3 regions of the Weizmannia sp. FSL W8-1119 genome follow, and region 2 is predicted to be linked to each of the others. Evidence: riboswitches for the same ligand, from Rfam matches in the RefSeq annotation. Region 2 holds a riboswitch; each other region holds the start of a gene.
What was found. A riboswitch is a leader RNA that binds a small molecule or an ion and turns the genes downstream of it on or off. The one in region 2 is predicted to bind S-adenosylmethionine.
Positions count from the first base shown of each region.

Region 1: another riboswitch for S-adenosylmethionine. It lies ahead of NSQ19_RS02470 (methionine biosynthesis PLP-dependent protein); the one in region 2 lies ahead of NSQ19_RS12795 (sulfite exporter TauE/SafE family protein).
Region 3: another riboswitch for S-adenosylmethionine. It lies ahead of NSQ19_RS03440 (O-acetylhomoserine aminocarboxypropyltransferase/cysteine synthase family protein); the one in region 2 lies ahead of NSQ19_RS12795 (sulfite exporter TauE/SafE family protein).

Region 1 covers NZ_JBBOZL010000001.1:520,624-525,760, forward strand. Annotated here, with positions in the region: gene kdsA (3-deoxy-8-phosphooctulonate synthase) at 1-596, shown strand, start outside; gene NSQ19_RS02465 (KpsF/GutQ family sugar-phosphate isomerase) at 611-1,588, shown strand; SAM riboswitch class I at 1,730-1,850, shown strand; gene NSQ19_RS02470 (methionine biosynthesis PLP-dependent protein) at 1,928-3,043, shown strand; gene metC (cystathionine beta-lyase) at 3,040-4,215, shown strand; gene NSQ19_RS02480 (glycoside hydrolase family 65 protein) at 4,364-5,137, opposite strand, start outside.
Region 2 covers NZ_JBBOZL010000001.1:2,604,155-2,609,291, forward strand. Annotated here, with positions in the region: gene nfsA (oxygen-insensitive NADPH nitroreductase) at 1-641, shown strand, start outside; gene NSQ19_RS12790 (amino acid permease) at 965-2,299, shown strand; SAM riboswitch class I at 2,712-2,819, shown strand; gene NSQ19_RS12795 (sulfite exporter TauE/SafE family protein) at 2,909-3,865, shown strand; gene NSQ19_RS12800 (purine/pyrimidine permease) at 4,347-4,709, shown strand; gene NSQ19_RS12805 (RNA-guided endonuclease InsQ/TnpB family protein) at 4,826-5,137, opposite strand, start outside.
Region 3 covers NZ_JBBOZL010000001.1:740,843-745,979, forward strand. Annotated here, with positions in the region: gene NSQ19_RS03430 (murein hydrolase activator EnvC family protein) at 1-489, shown strand, start outside; gene cls (cardiolipin synthase) at 718-2,163, shown strand; SAM riboswitch class I at 2,262-2,369, shown strand; gene NSQ19_RS03440 (O-acetylhomoserine aminocarboxypropyltransferase/cysteine synthase family protein) at 2,473-3,771, shown strand; gene NSQ19_RS03445 (homoserine dehydrogenase) at 4,033-5,016, shown strand.

The DNA.
Region 1 (5,137 bases), 2.1 Mb from region 2:
TTAAAAATGTATTTGGCGCACCGGTCACGTCCGATATTCATGAGCCGCACCAGGCAAAAGCAGCCGGGGAAGTGCTCGACATACTGCAAATCCCCGCTTTCCTTTGCCGCCAGACCGATTTGCTGCTTGCCGCCGCCGCAACGGGCAAAATCGTGAATGTCAAAAAAGGGCAGTTTTTGGCGCCTTGGGATATGAAAAACGTCATTCAAAAATTGGAAGAATCCGGCACCGAAAAAATTCTCCTTACAGAACGTGGTTCGACATTCGGCTACAATAACCTGGTGGTGGATATGCGTGCACTTCCGGAAATGCGCAGATTAGGGTATCCGGTCGTGTTTGACGCTACCCATAGTGTCCAAATTCCGGGCGGAAACGGCACTTCAACAGGCGGAAAGCGTGCGTTTGTCCCGTATCTGGCAAGGGCAGCGGCGGCTTGCGGGATCGATGCGTTGTTTCTCGAAGCCCATCCTGATCCGGACCAGGCCTGGTCGGATGGCCCGAATATGGTGAAACTGGATGATATTGAAGAAATGTTAAAGCCAATAATTGAAATTGATCACATGATAAAAGAACAAACGGCAGCAAACATCCATTAACGGAGGTGAATAGGATGTTAAAAGATTTCAAACGAAGCATCAATTATGTCGAAAGCGTCCGTGAAGTACTGGAAAAAGAAGCCAATGAGATCTTAAAGCTGAAAGACCGGATCAATTTTCGTATAAATGAAGGCATTGAAATGATATTGGCGTGCGAAGGCAGAGTCATTTTTACAGGAATGGGGAAATCGGGCATCATTGGCCGGAAACTTGCTTCCACATTTGCAAGCACCGGTACCCCGGCATTTTTCCTTCACCCGGGAGAAGCACTGCACGGCGATCTTGGAAAAATAACAAAAGAAGACATCCTCATTGCCATTTCCAACAGCGGGGAAACGTCGGAAATATTAAATATGATCCCCTCCATCAAAAGGATCGGCGCAAAAATGATTGCCATTTCTGGTTCACGCAAGTCGACACTGGCGCGGTGTTCGAATCTGGTGATGGATATCGGGGAAGTTGAGGAAGCGTGCCCACTCGGCCTTGCGCCGACTTCTACAACCACCGTCACGCTTGCGCTCGGGGATGCGATCGCGGTAGCCCTTTTAAAGGCAAGGGATTTTAAACCTGAAAACTTTGCGCTCTTCCATCCCGGCGGCTCGCTTGGCAGGCGTTTGCTTCTAACAGTTGGCCATGTGGCTAAACGCAAAAGCATGAACCCGGTTGCCAGAATGGATACCGGCATAAAGGAAGCATTATTTATGATGACGGAAGCGGGGACGGGGGCTGTCTCGGTCATTGATAAGCAGGGCCGGCTTGCCGGCATTTTAACGGATGGCGATATCCGGCGCGAGCTTTTAAACGGCCATGAAGTACTGGATAAAAAAGTGGCAGATTTGTATACAAAATATCCGGTTTGCGTCAGTGAGCATCAGCTGGCAGCGGAAGCATTGCGGATAATGGAAGACCATGCTTTCAAGGTGTTGCCGGTTGTTGCCGCCCAGAAACCGGTTGCCATGCTCCATATTCAGGATTTGGTCCAGACTATATAGACAAATGGTAAAAATTAAATTGGAAATTTTTTAAAAAAGCTTGACGAATCCGAAAAAAGGGGATAAATTGAACATAAGCATTTTTTAAGTCCGTTGTGTAATGGCTTTTGCGGTGTTTATGGCAAATTTCATACTCGTATTTTCTTATCAAGAGAGGTTGAGGGAATGGCCCGATGAAGCCTCAGCAACCTTCAATGCTTTTACGCGTTGAAAAGGTGCTAAGTCCTGCAAGTTATGGGATCCATAACTTGAAAGATAAGAAGATGGTTCATGCACGAAAAGAATGGCCTTCTTCTTATTGGAGAAGGCTTTTTGATTTTAAGTGAGGGAGTGTCCATCATGTATCATACAGAAACAAAACTTGCACAGATCGGAAACCGCAGTGACCGCGTGACAGGTGCGGTGAACCCGCCTGTTTATTTTTCTACCGCTTACCACCACGAAGGCATTGGGCAGTCGACCGGTTTTGATTATTCCCGTACCGGCAACCCGACACGCCAGTTGCTGGAAGAAGCGATTGCGGATCTGGAGGGCGGGGACCGCGGGTTTGCGTGCAGTTCCGGCATGGCTGCGATTTTCACTGTTTTATCTTTGTTCCAGGCCGGCGATGAGTGGATTGTGAGTGATGATTTATACGGCGGTACCTACCGCCTGCTTGAGCAGGGGTATAAAAAATGGGGGCTTTGTTGTAAGTACGTGAATACGTGCAACCCGGAAAATATTGAAAAAGAAATCACCTCGAAAACGAAAGCCATTTTTCTTGAAACGCCGACAAACCCCCTCATGCAGCAGACGGATATCGGCGCAGTGGCTGAAATTGCGAAAGGGCACGGAATCCTGCTGATCGTGGACAATACTTTTTACACCCCGCTTTTGCAGCAGCCGATCAAAGAAGGCGCTGATATTGTGGTCCACAGCGCAACGAAATATCTTGGCGGGCATAACGATGTGCTGGCCGGGCTGATCGTGGCAAAGGGCGCTGAACTTTGCGACAAGCTTTTCTTGTACCATAACGGTGCCGGCGCCACACTCAGCCCGTTTGATTCGTGGCTTCTGATGCGCGGCATGAAAACGCTGGCGCTCCGGATGGAAAAACACGAAAAGAATGCAAAAGCTGTGGCGGCCTTTTTAAGTGCGCATCCGGATGTAAAAGATGTGCTATATCCGGGCCGCGGCGGGATGCTTTCTTTCCGTGTAAAAGAAGAATCATGGATTGACCCGTTTTTACGCGGCCTGTCTCTGATTACATTTGCCGAAAGCCTCGGCGGGACGGAAAGTTTTATCACTTACCCGGCTACACAGACGCATGCCGACATTCCGGAAGAAAAACGGATTGCCTCGGGCGTGGACAACTGCCTTTTGCGCTTTTCAGTCGGAATTGAAGATGACCGCGATTTGATTGCAGATATTGAAAAAGCTTTTGCCAACATTCACGAAGGGGTGCAAACACGATGACAAATGAAGATTATTCTTTTCAAACGAGGCTTTTACATAACAGCCACAAAATTGACCAGGTGACCGGTGCGGTGAGTGTGCCGATCCAGCATGCTTCGACATACCACCAGGCGGACATTGATCAGTTCGGCAAATACGATTACAGCCGCTCGCTCAATCCGACGAGGGAAGCGCTCGAGGATGTCATAGCCGAACTCGAAGGCGGCGCCAAAGGTTTCGCGTTTGCTTCCGGGATGGCGGCGATTTCAACGGCGTTTCTGCTTTTGTCGGCGGGCGACCATGTTGTGATCACCGAGGATGTGTACGGCGGCACGTTCCGGATGGTGACAGAAGTCCTGACACGGCTTGGTATTGAACATACATTTGTGGATATGACCAACCTTGAAGAAGTGCGGCAGGCCGTCCGCCCGAACACGAAAGCTTTTTATGTAGAAACCCCTTCAAACCCGCTTTTAAAAGTGACGGATATCCGTGCGGTGAGTGAACTGGCAAAGGAAACCGGGGCGCTCACCTTTGTCGACAACACCTTTTTAACGCCTGCCCTGCAGCGCCCGCTTGAACTCGGGGCGGATATCGTGCTGCACAGCGCGACGAAATTTTTAGCGGGGCACAGCGATGTCGTCGCCGGGCTTGCTGTAGTAAAAGATGAAGCATTGGCAGCGCGCCTCGGCTTTTTGCAAAACTCATTCGGGGCGGTGCTCGGCGTCCAGGATGCATGGCTCGTTTTGCGCGGGTTGAAAACGTTGCATGTGCGGCTGCTCCAATCACAGCAGTCAGCGGTGAAAATTGCACATTTTCTTGATGCGCATCCGCTTGTACGAAACGTGTATTATCCGGGGCTCGGGTACCATCCGCAGCATGCGTTGCAAAAGCTGGAGGCACAAGGGCCGGGCGCGGTATTGTCGTTTGAACTGGAAGATGAGGAAGCGCTCCGGGCATTCGTCAGCCATGTAAAAATCCCGGTCTTTGCCGTCAGCCTCGGCGCTGTGGAATCGATTCTGTCCTATCCGGCAAAAATGTCCCACGCCGCAATGCCACCTGAGGACCGAAGAAAACGCGGCATCTCCGACAGCTTGTTGCGCTTATCGGTTGGCCTCGAAAATCCGGATGATCTGATTGCCGATTTTGAGCAGGCTTTTTCATACACGAAAGCTGGCACAACAGTGAAATAGAAGCCGGATTCCTTCAGCAGGAAACGCCAACTGTTGCCGGTTAAAGCCCGCTTCGTTCAGAAGTTCCGAAAAAAGCAGCGGGAAACCACTGTAAAAAGGGTCCCGCCGCTTTTTTCTATTTTTTGTGTAAAGGAACGAACGCTTGCATTTACAAGCCGGAAATCGGCCGGGTAATCGTCCTGCCTGGTTGCAGCGTTTCTGTCCGGCCGCCGATATGGATGTCCAGCACATCTCCTTCCAGCAATGCCACTTTGAACGCATGGCACGTGACTTCCACCTGGAGCCTGCGGTTTTGGTAGGTGAGACGGAATAAATAGCGGTCCCATTGTTCCGGAATGGCCGGGTTTAAGAAAAGCCCATTTTCTTTGATCCGGACGCCGCCGAATCCGTACACGATGGACAGCCATGTCCCACCCATATTGGCCATATGCAGGCCGTCTTTTGTGTTGCCGTGCGTGTTATCAAGATCAAGACGGGCTGTTTCGATAAAATAATGATACGCTTTTTTCGTTTCGCCGAGCCTGGACGCCATGATGCTGAAGATGCAAGTGGACAGCGATGAATCGTGTGTTGTGACTTTTTCATAATAATGATATGAGTTTCGGATCGTTTCCGGATCTGCCTCTTCTTCCAGCAAAAAATGCGCGAGCACCGTGTCCGCCTGTTTGCATACCTGGTACCGGTAAATCGTGAGCGGATGGTAATGCAAAAGGAGCGGGTAATGGTCTTTCGGCGTATGTTCAAAATCCCAGACCGCTTTATCGAGAAAGCTGTCATCCTGTTTGTGGATGCCGCGTTTTTCATCATAAGGGAGATACATGGCATCCGCTGCTTTCAGCCAGCTTGCCGCTTCTTTGTCCGTTAAACCGAGCCGCGCAGCAAATGCCGCAAAATAGGCTGCATCTGTTGTTTTCAGCCAGTG
Region 2 (5,137 bases):
AGGCAGCCGCCACTTCTCATTTCGTCCAGGCCTATACGATTCTTGGCATTCAGGATCCCGGGCGGAAGCAAAGATTAGCAGAACTGACCGGGAACCGACATGTCGGAACATGCGGCCATCTGCTCATTTTCTGTGCCGATCTCCATAAACATGAACTTGCGGCACAAATGGAAGGCGTAGAGGCGCAAGATACACTTGAGACAACGGAAAAATTTATGGTCGCGCTCATCGACACGGCACTGGCTGCGCAAAATGCCGCGCTCGCTGCGGAATCGATGGGGCTTGGCATTTGTTATGTCGGTGGCTTGCGCAACAGGCTGCCAGAAGTGGCCGAACTTTTGAAAATCCCGCAATATGTCCTTCCGCTATTTGCAATGACAATCGGCTATCCGGCCGATCCGTCTGTGAAAAAACCACGCATGGCGGCTGAGCATGTTTATTTCGAAGATGAATATCCGGCTGATGAACGTCTTTTGCGCGATCTGAAGGAATACAATGAAACGGTTTCGCAATATTATACAAAACGCACAAACGGAAAAAGGAACGATACCTGGACAGGCCAAATGGCACAATTTTTCAAAGAACCATCGCGCGTTTTTATGAAGGAATTTGTAGAACGACAAGGGTTTGATAAAAAGTAAGCTGAATAGGGGATCCGTCCGCGCATTTTCCTCTTCTTTCGGCCCATCGCGGAGCACAAGTTAAATAGAACGACATGTTCAAATATGGATATTCAGCGCTTCGGCAACCATCCCGGGACACATATTAAACAGAACGGCGAGATGCTACGATGAGTGGTGCCCCGCCGTTTTTTTACATTTTGCTTTGGTGAAATGCGGGTACATCTGTCATCCGGCGATTCCATTTTTTTGTATATCAATATTCCTTTTTTTCTGCTAAAATAGAATAAATGCTTTAGCACTGAAAAGCGTTTATCTAAAACAGAAAAGTGAGATTGATAGAAATGGAGAAAAACCAACATCATTTGCAAAAAGGCTTATCACCAAGGCATGTCCAGTTCATCGCATTGGCCGGGATGATCGGAACCGGCATTTTTAAAGGCAGCTCCGATACCGTCAGCCTTGCCGGCCCGAGTGTTGCCGTTTCTTACCTGATCGGCGGCGCACTTTTATTCATTGTCATGTCAGCACTTGGGGAAATGGCACTCGTCCACCCCGGCCTCAACGTCCAAAATCTGATCCACAAAGCGTTCGGCAGCCGGGTTTCTTTCATTATTGGCTGGCTGTACTGGATCAACTGGGTCATTGTGACAGTTGTGGAACTGCTTGCAGCCGGGAGCTTCCTGCAATTCTGGGTTCCCCAAGCGCCACTATGGCTACTCAGTTTGCTCTGTGCTGCTTTCGTGGTCGGCATCAATTTAATTGAAGTGAAGTACTACGGCGAATTTGAATTTTGGATTGCCGGCATTAAAATCATCACGTTGATCGTTTTTATCCTGCTTGGTGCGCTGATTTTATTCGGTTTATTCCCCGGGACATCTTCCACGGTGTCTAACTATACCGCGCACGGCGGTTTTTTCCCGAACGGGCTTCACGGTACGTTCAGCGCTTTTCTGATCGTTATGTTTTCATACGGCGGCGCGGAACTGATCGGTGTTACCGTTTCGGAAACAAAAGACAGCGAGAAAGTGTTGCCGCGTGTCATTAAACAGACCGTTGTCCGCGTCATGCTTTTTTATATTTTGCCAATCCTGGTCATTTGCGGCATTATCCCATGGAACCAGGTTTCTTCCGTGGAAAGCCCGTTTGTACAGGTATTCAGCCGCACAGGGATCCCCGCTGCCGCCCATGTGATGAATTTTGTGCTCTTGACGGCCGTTCTTTCTGCCGCCAATTCCGGCATTTATGCCACTTCGCGCACACTGTTTAACATGGCGCAGTCCGGAGAAGCGCCACGCGCCTTTTTAAAAATTTCCCGGAAAGGCGTCCCGCTGATCAGTATTTTGCTGACCTCGCTGTTTATTTTAGCCGGCGTGATTCTGGCCTATCTTACGCCGGATGAAGTCATCAGCTATTTGATGACCATTCCGGGATTTACCGTCGTCCTTGTTTGGACCGCCATCTGTGCAGCCGAACTGCGACTCCGGAAGTCGTATGCAAAATTGCCTTCCTTCCGTGTAAAAGGGTATCCTTTCATGGTCTGGATTGCGCTGCTTGCACTGGCAGGCATTTTCCTGTCCTTTTTGCTGGGCGGCGGCAACCCGATTGGTACAAGCGTCTGCCTCGCTATTTTAATCGTGCTCGTCGTCTTGTCACTGAGAATTAAAGCAAAGGAATAGGCTCCAGCCGGCTGTGTTGATAAAACCGGTTCCCTTAGGCAGGGAAAGGACAGAAATCCAACTGCGCGATAAGCGGGCACAAACAAGCGGGGTTGATTAAACCGTTTTCTGGGCGGGAAGGGGGCAGGCACGGGTGTGCAGCTCGTACAAACTGCCAGAATGGGACGGCCTGCTAACCCGTTTGGACTCTTTTTCGTTTTGTGAAGCAAATGAAAGCGGCCATGATGCCCCGCCTGATCCTGATGACCTGCTTTTTAAAACCAATCCAGCGTAAAGAAAAAAACTCCCGACAGAGCGTGATCTGATGGGAAGTTTTTTTCTTTATCCCCCCATTCGTATAAATCCGATAAAAAAACTTGCAATAATTATATTGACTTCCATTTATTTTCTGATAAAATTTTAAACAACAAATAACTTATCAAGAGCGACGGAGGGATCTGGCCCTATGAAGTCCGGCAACCTGCAGCGAGCAGCAAGGTGCCAATTCCAGCAAAATGGGTACCATTTTGGAAGATAAGCGCTTATCCTTTACTCGCTGTCTTTCCGTAAAAATGGCGGAAAGATTTTTTATTTCTGCAAGGCCGGCCGTTTGAACCAGGATAGGCCCTGATGCGTATAATTCCTCTACATCAGGATGAATCAAATTTATGGATGAAGAAAGCGGGGAACATGAACATGCAAAAATTAATTGTCTTAGCACTTGTCGGCCTTGCCGCACAATTGGTGGATGGATCTCTCGGAATGGGTTACGGGGTGACTTCTACCTCACTCCTCTTGGCTTTCGGAATTGCGCCGGCTGTCGCATCAGCTTCTGTGCATTTGGCGGAGGTTTTTACAACGGCGGCTTCCGGGGTCTCACATATGAAATTTGGGAATGTCGATAAAGGGATCATTTGGAAACTGGTTGTACCCGGGGCTGTCGGCGCCTTTCTCGGGGCAACCGTTCTCAGCCATCTTCCTGCAAGCACATTAAAACCGTACATTTCTATTTTTCTGATCGCCCTTGGCCTCTATATTCTTATCCGGTTTCTGATCAACGCGCGCGGGGCGTTGAAAATCAAAAAAAAGACCGGGTCTAACGTATTTTTTATCCCGCTCGGCTTTGTCGCAGGATTTTTTGATGCAACGGGGGGCGGCGGCTGGGGCCCTATCGCCACACCGGCTTTGCTGTCCAGAAATGACATCGAACCGCGGAAAGTGATCGGCTCGGTGGATACAAGTGAATTTGCCGTATCCCTGGCGTCAAGCATCGGTTTCCTTTTATCCCTCGGCGCTATGCAGATTAACTGGATCTGGACGATCGCCCTCATGCTTGGCGGCCTGATCGCCGCACCGATTGCAGCCTATCTGGTTAAAATTTTGCCGGCTCATTTGCTGGCTGTCATTGTCAGCGGCATGATTGTGTTCAGCAACGTGCAAACTTTATTAAAAATGGCCGGCGCCGGAAGCGGCTGGTACGGCGTTACCTATACAGCCATTGCGGCAATATGGGCAATCCTTATTTTCTATACAATCAGAAAACACAAGCGGGCAGTTGCCAGCGCCAGCGTAAGCGTCGCAGAATAAGGAACATGTTCGGGCAAGGGATCCATTGCCCAAATTGTTTTTTTAAAGCCGTTTTTGACAATAAACGGGCTGAGGCGTTTCTATGCGAACGAACAACGCCATTTTTGCTTCCTTTATGCAGATGCCCTCTATGTGAAGGAAAGCGGCCCCGCTTTTCCACCTAAACCAGCCATCCCTTAACCAAGCACCGGCAAAAATAATTCATCACAAATGTTTTCGAGATCGAACGCCTAAGTGAAGGCAGCGCAAACTTCTTTTAGCGGCAAATGCACAGAGGTGCATTTTGTGATTTTTTTGCGGGCCAAAACATGGCTTACCCGCGCCCGTCCGGTTTGCAGCCCCTGTTTATGCCGCCGTCCGCCATGCCCGCTTTCCCTCCCCCGTTCGCGAAATGTTTTATGTTTAAAATGTAAAATCTGTTTTGCTATAATTATATTTACTGGTATTTTCCATTTTTTTGAACGGAAAGAACGGTGTGCCTATGAAAACATTTATTTCGTCGCTGCAATGGATGGCATTTATGATCGCCGGGTCGATCGCGGCCCCGATTGCCATTGCGGCTGCTTTCCATTTCAGTGCAGGTGAGACTGCCCTGTTTGTGCAGCGGACGCTTTTTGTACTCGGGATCGGCGGCCTTTTGCAAGGCATTTTCGGCCACAGAATGCCAATCAATGAAGGGCCCGCCGGGCTGTGGTGGAGCGTGTTTGCCATTTATGCGGGGCTTGTCGGCAGCATGTACAGTTCAAGCACTGAATCTCTGCAATATTTGGCAGGCGCACTGATTGTAACCGGCATCTTTTTCTTCCTGCTCGCTTTTACCGGCCTTGTGGACCAAGTGAACTAACCTCCACTTATCAACCTTACGGTTTGATTGAAGTGGGGGCTTCTCGACTTATCGTTGCTTTTACTAGCCAACGAAAACTGACCGAGCTAACCCTCTTGTTCCAAGAGTTTTGTTACTTATGATAACGCTAATAAGCGTAATCCCTCATTTTTGATATTGATTGCTGAATTGTGATCGCGATCTAATACAAAGCCGCAAGAACATTTATATACACGTTCAGATAATGGCATTTCTTTTTCCTTGCCGCAACATGAACACTTCTTAGTGGAGGGAAACCACTTATCAATTTTCACAAGTTGTTTCCCCTGTTCTTTTAGCTTATACGCTAAGAAAGTAGTGAACATACCCCAGCCGTTATCATGAACGCTTTTCCCAAAGTGAAGGGCTTGAGACATCCCTTTCATGTTCAAGTCCTCAATCACGACAGC
Region 3 (5,137 bases), 1.9 Mb from region 2:
GGTTCGAAAGCAGGAACAACCAGCGCTGCATCATCGGCCAGCCCAAGTTCTGGGAGCCATTCCGGCGGGCCGCTTCCGGAAGTCTCTTCCGGGGCCTTTACACGTCCGGCATCCGGATATATTTCATCCGGATTCGGCGAGCGCTCCGGCGGGTTCCATCCGGGCGTTGACATTGCCAACAGCATCGGGACACCGGTTGTCGCTGCAGCCGACGGTGTCGTGTTCAGGGCGTACCGCTCTTCTTCATACGGAAATTGCGTCATGATCACCCACTATATTAACGGGAAGTTGTACACGACCGTTTATGCCCACTTGAGCTCGTACAGCGTCAGCACCGGGCAGCACGTCAGCAAAGGGCAGCAGATCGGCGCAATGGGAAATACCGGGGAATCAACAGGGCCCCATCTTCACTTTGAAATTTATAACGGACGCTGGACACCGCCGCCACATGCCGGTGCCCAAAACCCGAGAAACTACGTTAACTTTTAATAAAGGCGTGAAAAAGAACCGTATCTATTGGTGCGGTTCTTTTTGCATGCAATGGCAGGGAAAGTGCTGTATGATAGGTAAGACGCAAATATTATGGTATGATACAATTGTTATTTTTGCTGCGCAAACATATCCTATATCAATTTCAAAACACTTCACCGTGTTCCCGGATACCGGCCGGGAACAAACCTACAACAGGAACAAAGGGTGTACGAAAAGGAGAACGCAATGATTGTAACGGTACTACTGGTTATCTTGTTTCTTTTGAATTTTATTCTGGCAGGAACCATTATTTTCCTAGAACGGCGGGATGTCGGCGCAACCTGGGCCTGGCTTTTGGTGCTGCTATTCCTGCCGATTGCCGGCTTTATCCTGTATTTGATATTCGGGCAAAATTTAAGCCGCCGGAAAATTTTTGACTGGAAGGTACAGGAGAAGATCGGCATTAAGGAAATTTCCCAGCAGCAGATTGAACTGCTGCGCGAAAACCGGTTTCCGTTTCATGATGAGCGGACAGCCCAGTATAAGGATCTCGTTTATATGCTGCTGATGAATGACGGGTCGATCCTTTCCCAGGACAATCACGTCGATATTTTCACAGACGGCAGAAAAAAATTCCAGGCTTTATTTGAAGACATCCGGAATGCAAAAGACAGTATTCATCTTGTATATTATATTTTCCGGAATGACCGTCTCGGCCATGAATTGATTGAACTGCTGTCCCAAAAAGCAAGAGAAGGCGTAAAGGTGCGGCTGCTTTATGATGATATGGGATCGCGGATGCTGTTCCGCCGCAAATTTTTCCGGCCGCTGATTGAAGCCGGAGGGGAAGTGGCGTCCTTTTTTCCAGCCCGTATCCCGCTCATTAATTTGCGCGTCAACTTCAGAAACCATCGGAAATTGGCGATTATCGACGGACGGGTCGGTTATATCGGCGGTTTTAACGTCGGCGATGAGTATCTTGGCCTGAATAAAAAATTTGGTTATTGGCGGGACACGCATTTACGGATTTCCGGGAGCGCTGTTTATGCCATGCAGACCCGCTTTATTTTAGACTGGAATCAGGCATCGCCGCATGATGTGAAAAATGAAGAACGTTATTTCCCGGTCATCCCGCCGCAGGGGGAAACCGATATCCAGATTGTCTCAAGCGGCCCCGATTCCGAATGGGAGCAGATTAAAAACAGCTACATTAAGATGATTAATTCCGCCAAAAAATATATTTATTTGCAAACACCGTATTTCATTCCGGATGACAGCCTCCTGAACGCGCTGACGCTTGCCGCTTTATCCGGAGTGGATGTCCGGATTATGATTCCAAATAAACCGGACCATATGTTTGTCTACTGGGCGACGCTTTCCAACATCGGCCAGCTGTTAAAAACGGGCGTCAAAGTGTACATTTATCAAAATGGGTTCATCCACGCGAAAATGATTGTCGTAGACGGGAAAATTGCTTCCGTCGGCACGGCCAATATTGATGTGCGCAGTTTCCGCCTCAATTTTGAAGTGAACGCCGTGCTGTACGACCGCGAGCTTTCCGGCACACTTGCCGGCATTTTCCGGGACGACATGGCCAAATCAACCGAATTAACGCTCCATGTTTACCAGAACCGGCCGCTTTATGTACGGTTTAAAGAGTCCATTTCCCGGCTGTTGTCGCCAATTTTGTAGAAGAAAAAGAAAATTTTTCAAAAAAAGGTTGACGGTTTGCCATTGGTCTTCTATAATCTTAAACAATAAGTCATTCAAAATTGAATTATGAAAAGAAACTCTTATCTAGAGCGGCGGAGGGACTAGGCCCTGCGAAGCCCGGCAACCTTCAGGCATTTGCCTGAAAAGGTGCTAATTCCTACAGACATGCGTCTGAAAGATAAGGGAGGAACTTACATACATTGTAACCCTCTTCCCTTACGAAGAGGGTTTTTCATTTCCTCTTCCATCTTTCGCAGGAAAATTTTAAAAAACCAGGAGGATTTAAAAATGACACAATCATCATTACAACCGGAAACTTTATTGCTGCACGGGGGCCAGGAACCGGACCCGGCGACAGGCTCGCGCGCCGTGCCGGTATACCGGACGACTTCTTACGTTTTTCCGGATACAGAACATGCAGAGGGCGTCTTCAATTTATCAAAAGAAGGTTTCATTTATTCCCGCCTTGGCAATCCGACTGTGGATGTGTTTGAAAAACGCGTTGCCGCACTGGAAGGCGGAACGGCGGCTGTCGGTTTATCATCCGGCGCGGCGGCCATTGCCTTCTCCATTTTGAATATTGTGCGTGCGGGCGACGACATCGTATCCGCCAGCAATCTTTACGGCGGCACATATAATTTGTTTGCCGTGACATTGCCGAAATACGGCATTAACGTCAAGTTTGTGGACGGGTCTGACCCTGAAGCGTTCCGCCAGGCGATCACCCCGAAAACGAAAGCATTGTATGCGGAAATTATCGGCAACCCAAGCCTGCAGGTGCTCGACGTGGAAAAAGTGGCGGAAGTTGCCCATGAAAACGGCATTCCTTTGATTGTCGACAACACGTTTGCTTCTCCGTATGGCTCGAATCCGATCAAATGGGGAGCGGACGTGGTTGTCCATTCGGCGACAAAATGGATCGGCGGGCACGGAACGGCGATCGGCGGTGTTGCCGTTGACGGCGGGCATTTTGACTGGAACACAGAGAAATTTCCGGACTTCAGCGAACCGGATCCGAGCTACCACGGCTTGCGCTACGGCGTCGACACGGCACAGGCTGCGTTCGCCACAAAACTTCGCGTTCAGCTTTTGCGCGACTTCGGGCCGGCTTTAAGCCCGGACAACGCCTTTTTATTCCTGCAAGGGCTTGAAACGCTGCATCTGCGCGTGGAAAGGCATAACGAAAATGCGTTGAAAGTCGCGGAATTTCTGAAAAGCCATCCGGATGTTGCATGGGTCAATTATCCGGGACTTGAAGACCATCCGTCCCATGAGCTGGCGCAAAAATATTTGAACGGCGGCTACGGCTCCATTGTTAACTTCGGTGTGAAAGGCGGCCGGGAAACAGGAAGGCGCGTGATCGACAATATCAAGCTGTGGTCGCATGTAGCGAATGTCGGCGATGCGAAATCGCTGATCATCCACCCGGCAACGACCACGCATTCGCAGCTGAGCGATGAAGAACTGGAAAAGTCAGGGGTCACGGGTGATTTGATCCGCCTGTCTGTCGGGCTTGAAGCCGTCGAAGATTTGACAGCCGACCTCGATCAAGCCATTACAAAAGCGACGGCTGTTACAGCCCGGTAAAAGCAGGTAACGGGCCAGGCAGGTTCGTGCGAAGGCCGCCACGGCGGAATGCCAACAGGCGATCCAGAAAACTTGCACGGGATCCGTTCCGGGCTGATCCCACTATACAATTTTGTCGGCACGGACGGCCTGCACACCTGTTCCGGATCGGGAGCTTATGGGTGCCGGCTGCACCGGAGACCGCCGGGCCGCTTGATGTTTTAAATGAACAAAACGCTTCAGAGGCGAATAGCGCTATATTGCAGGGAGGTTTTTGGATAAATGAGGGTGATTAAAGCAGCGCTGCTCGGCTTCGGGACGGTCGGCCAGGGCGTGTATGAAGCCGTCCGGACCCACCGGGAGCAGCTGAAAGAAAAGCTGCATGCCGAGGTAGAGATTGCAGCGGTTCTGATCAAAAACCCCCGTAAAAAGCGGAACATTGACAGTTCTGTGCTCGTCACGACGGACTTCCGGGAAATTCTTGCCATTCCCGGCCTTGAAGTCGTGTTTGAAGCGATTGTCGGGGAAGAACCAGGCTTTTCTTACTGTTTACAAGCAATTGAAAAAGGCTGCCACGTCATTACTGCCAATAAAGTCATGTTTGCAAGATATGGGAATGTGCTGCTTGAAAAAGCGAAAGAAAAAGGCGTGTTTGTCGGTTATGAAGCGACAACCGCAGGCGGCATCCCTGTGATTCGGACGATTTCCCAGCAGCTTCAGGTCAATGACATCCAGCGTGTGCAGGCGATTTTAAACGGCACATCCAATTTTATTTTATCGGAAATGCGCGAAAAACATCTTCCGTTTGAAGAAGCGTTGGAAATCGCCAGGCAGCACGGCTATGCAGAAGCTGACCCGGGCAATGATGTGGAAGGGCAGGACGCTTTTTGCAAGCTGATGATCTTAAGCCGGCTCGTATTCGGAACCCAGCCGGACTGGGAGAAAGTAGAAGTTGAAGGTATAGGCGGGCTCTCGCTTGCGGATATTGAAAAAGCGGATCGGAAGGGGTTCCGTTATAAGCATATTGCGGACATATACCGTGACGGCGGCACGCTGAAAGCATCCGTTAAGCCTGTCCTTATTCCTTCCGAACATGCCCTTTATGCGGTGGAAGGCGTCAACAACGCCGTCACCATTTACGGCAGCCTGGTTGGAAAAATTACCCTTACCGGCCCAGGTGCCGGAAAATTTCCGACAGCCAGCGCCATGATTGAAGACTTTGCAGCAGGTTACCGGCCTGTTCCGCAATTGGATGCCGTTTCGTGAACCGGTTATCCGGGCGGATTTAAGTTCCTTTGTGATTCTAAGATAGCATTTCAGCGAGGGGAGAACCCCTCAACCTCTTTTCGGCTTCTTCCGTTTTCGCTTGCTCGGCTTGGCGGGAGAG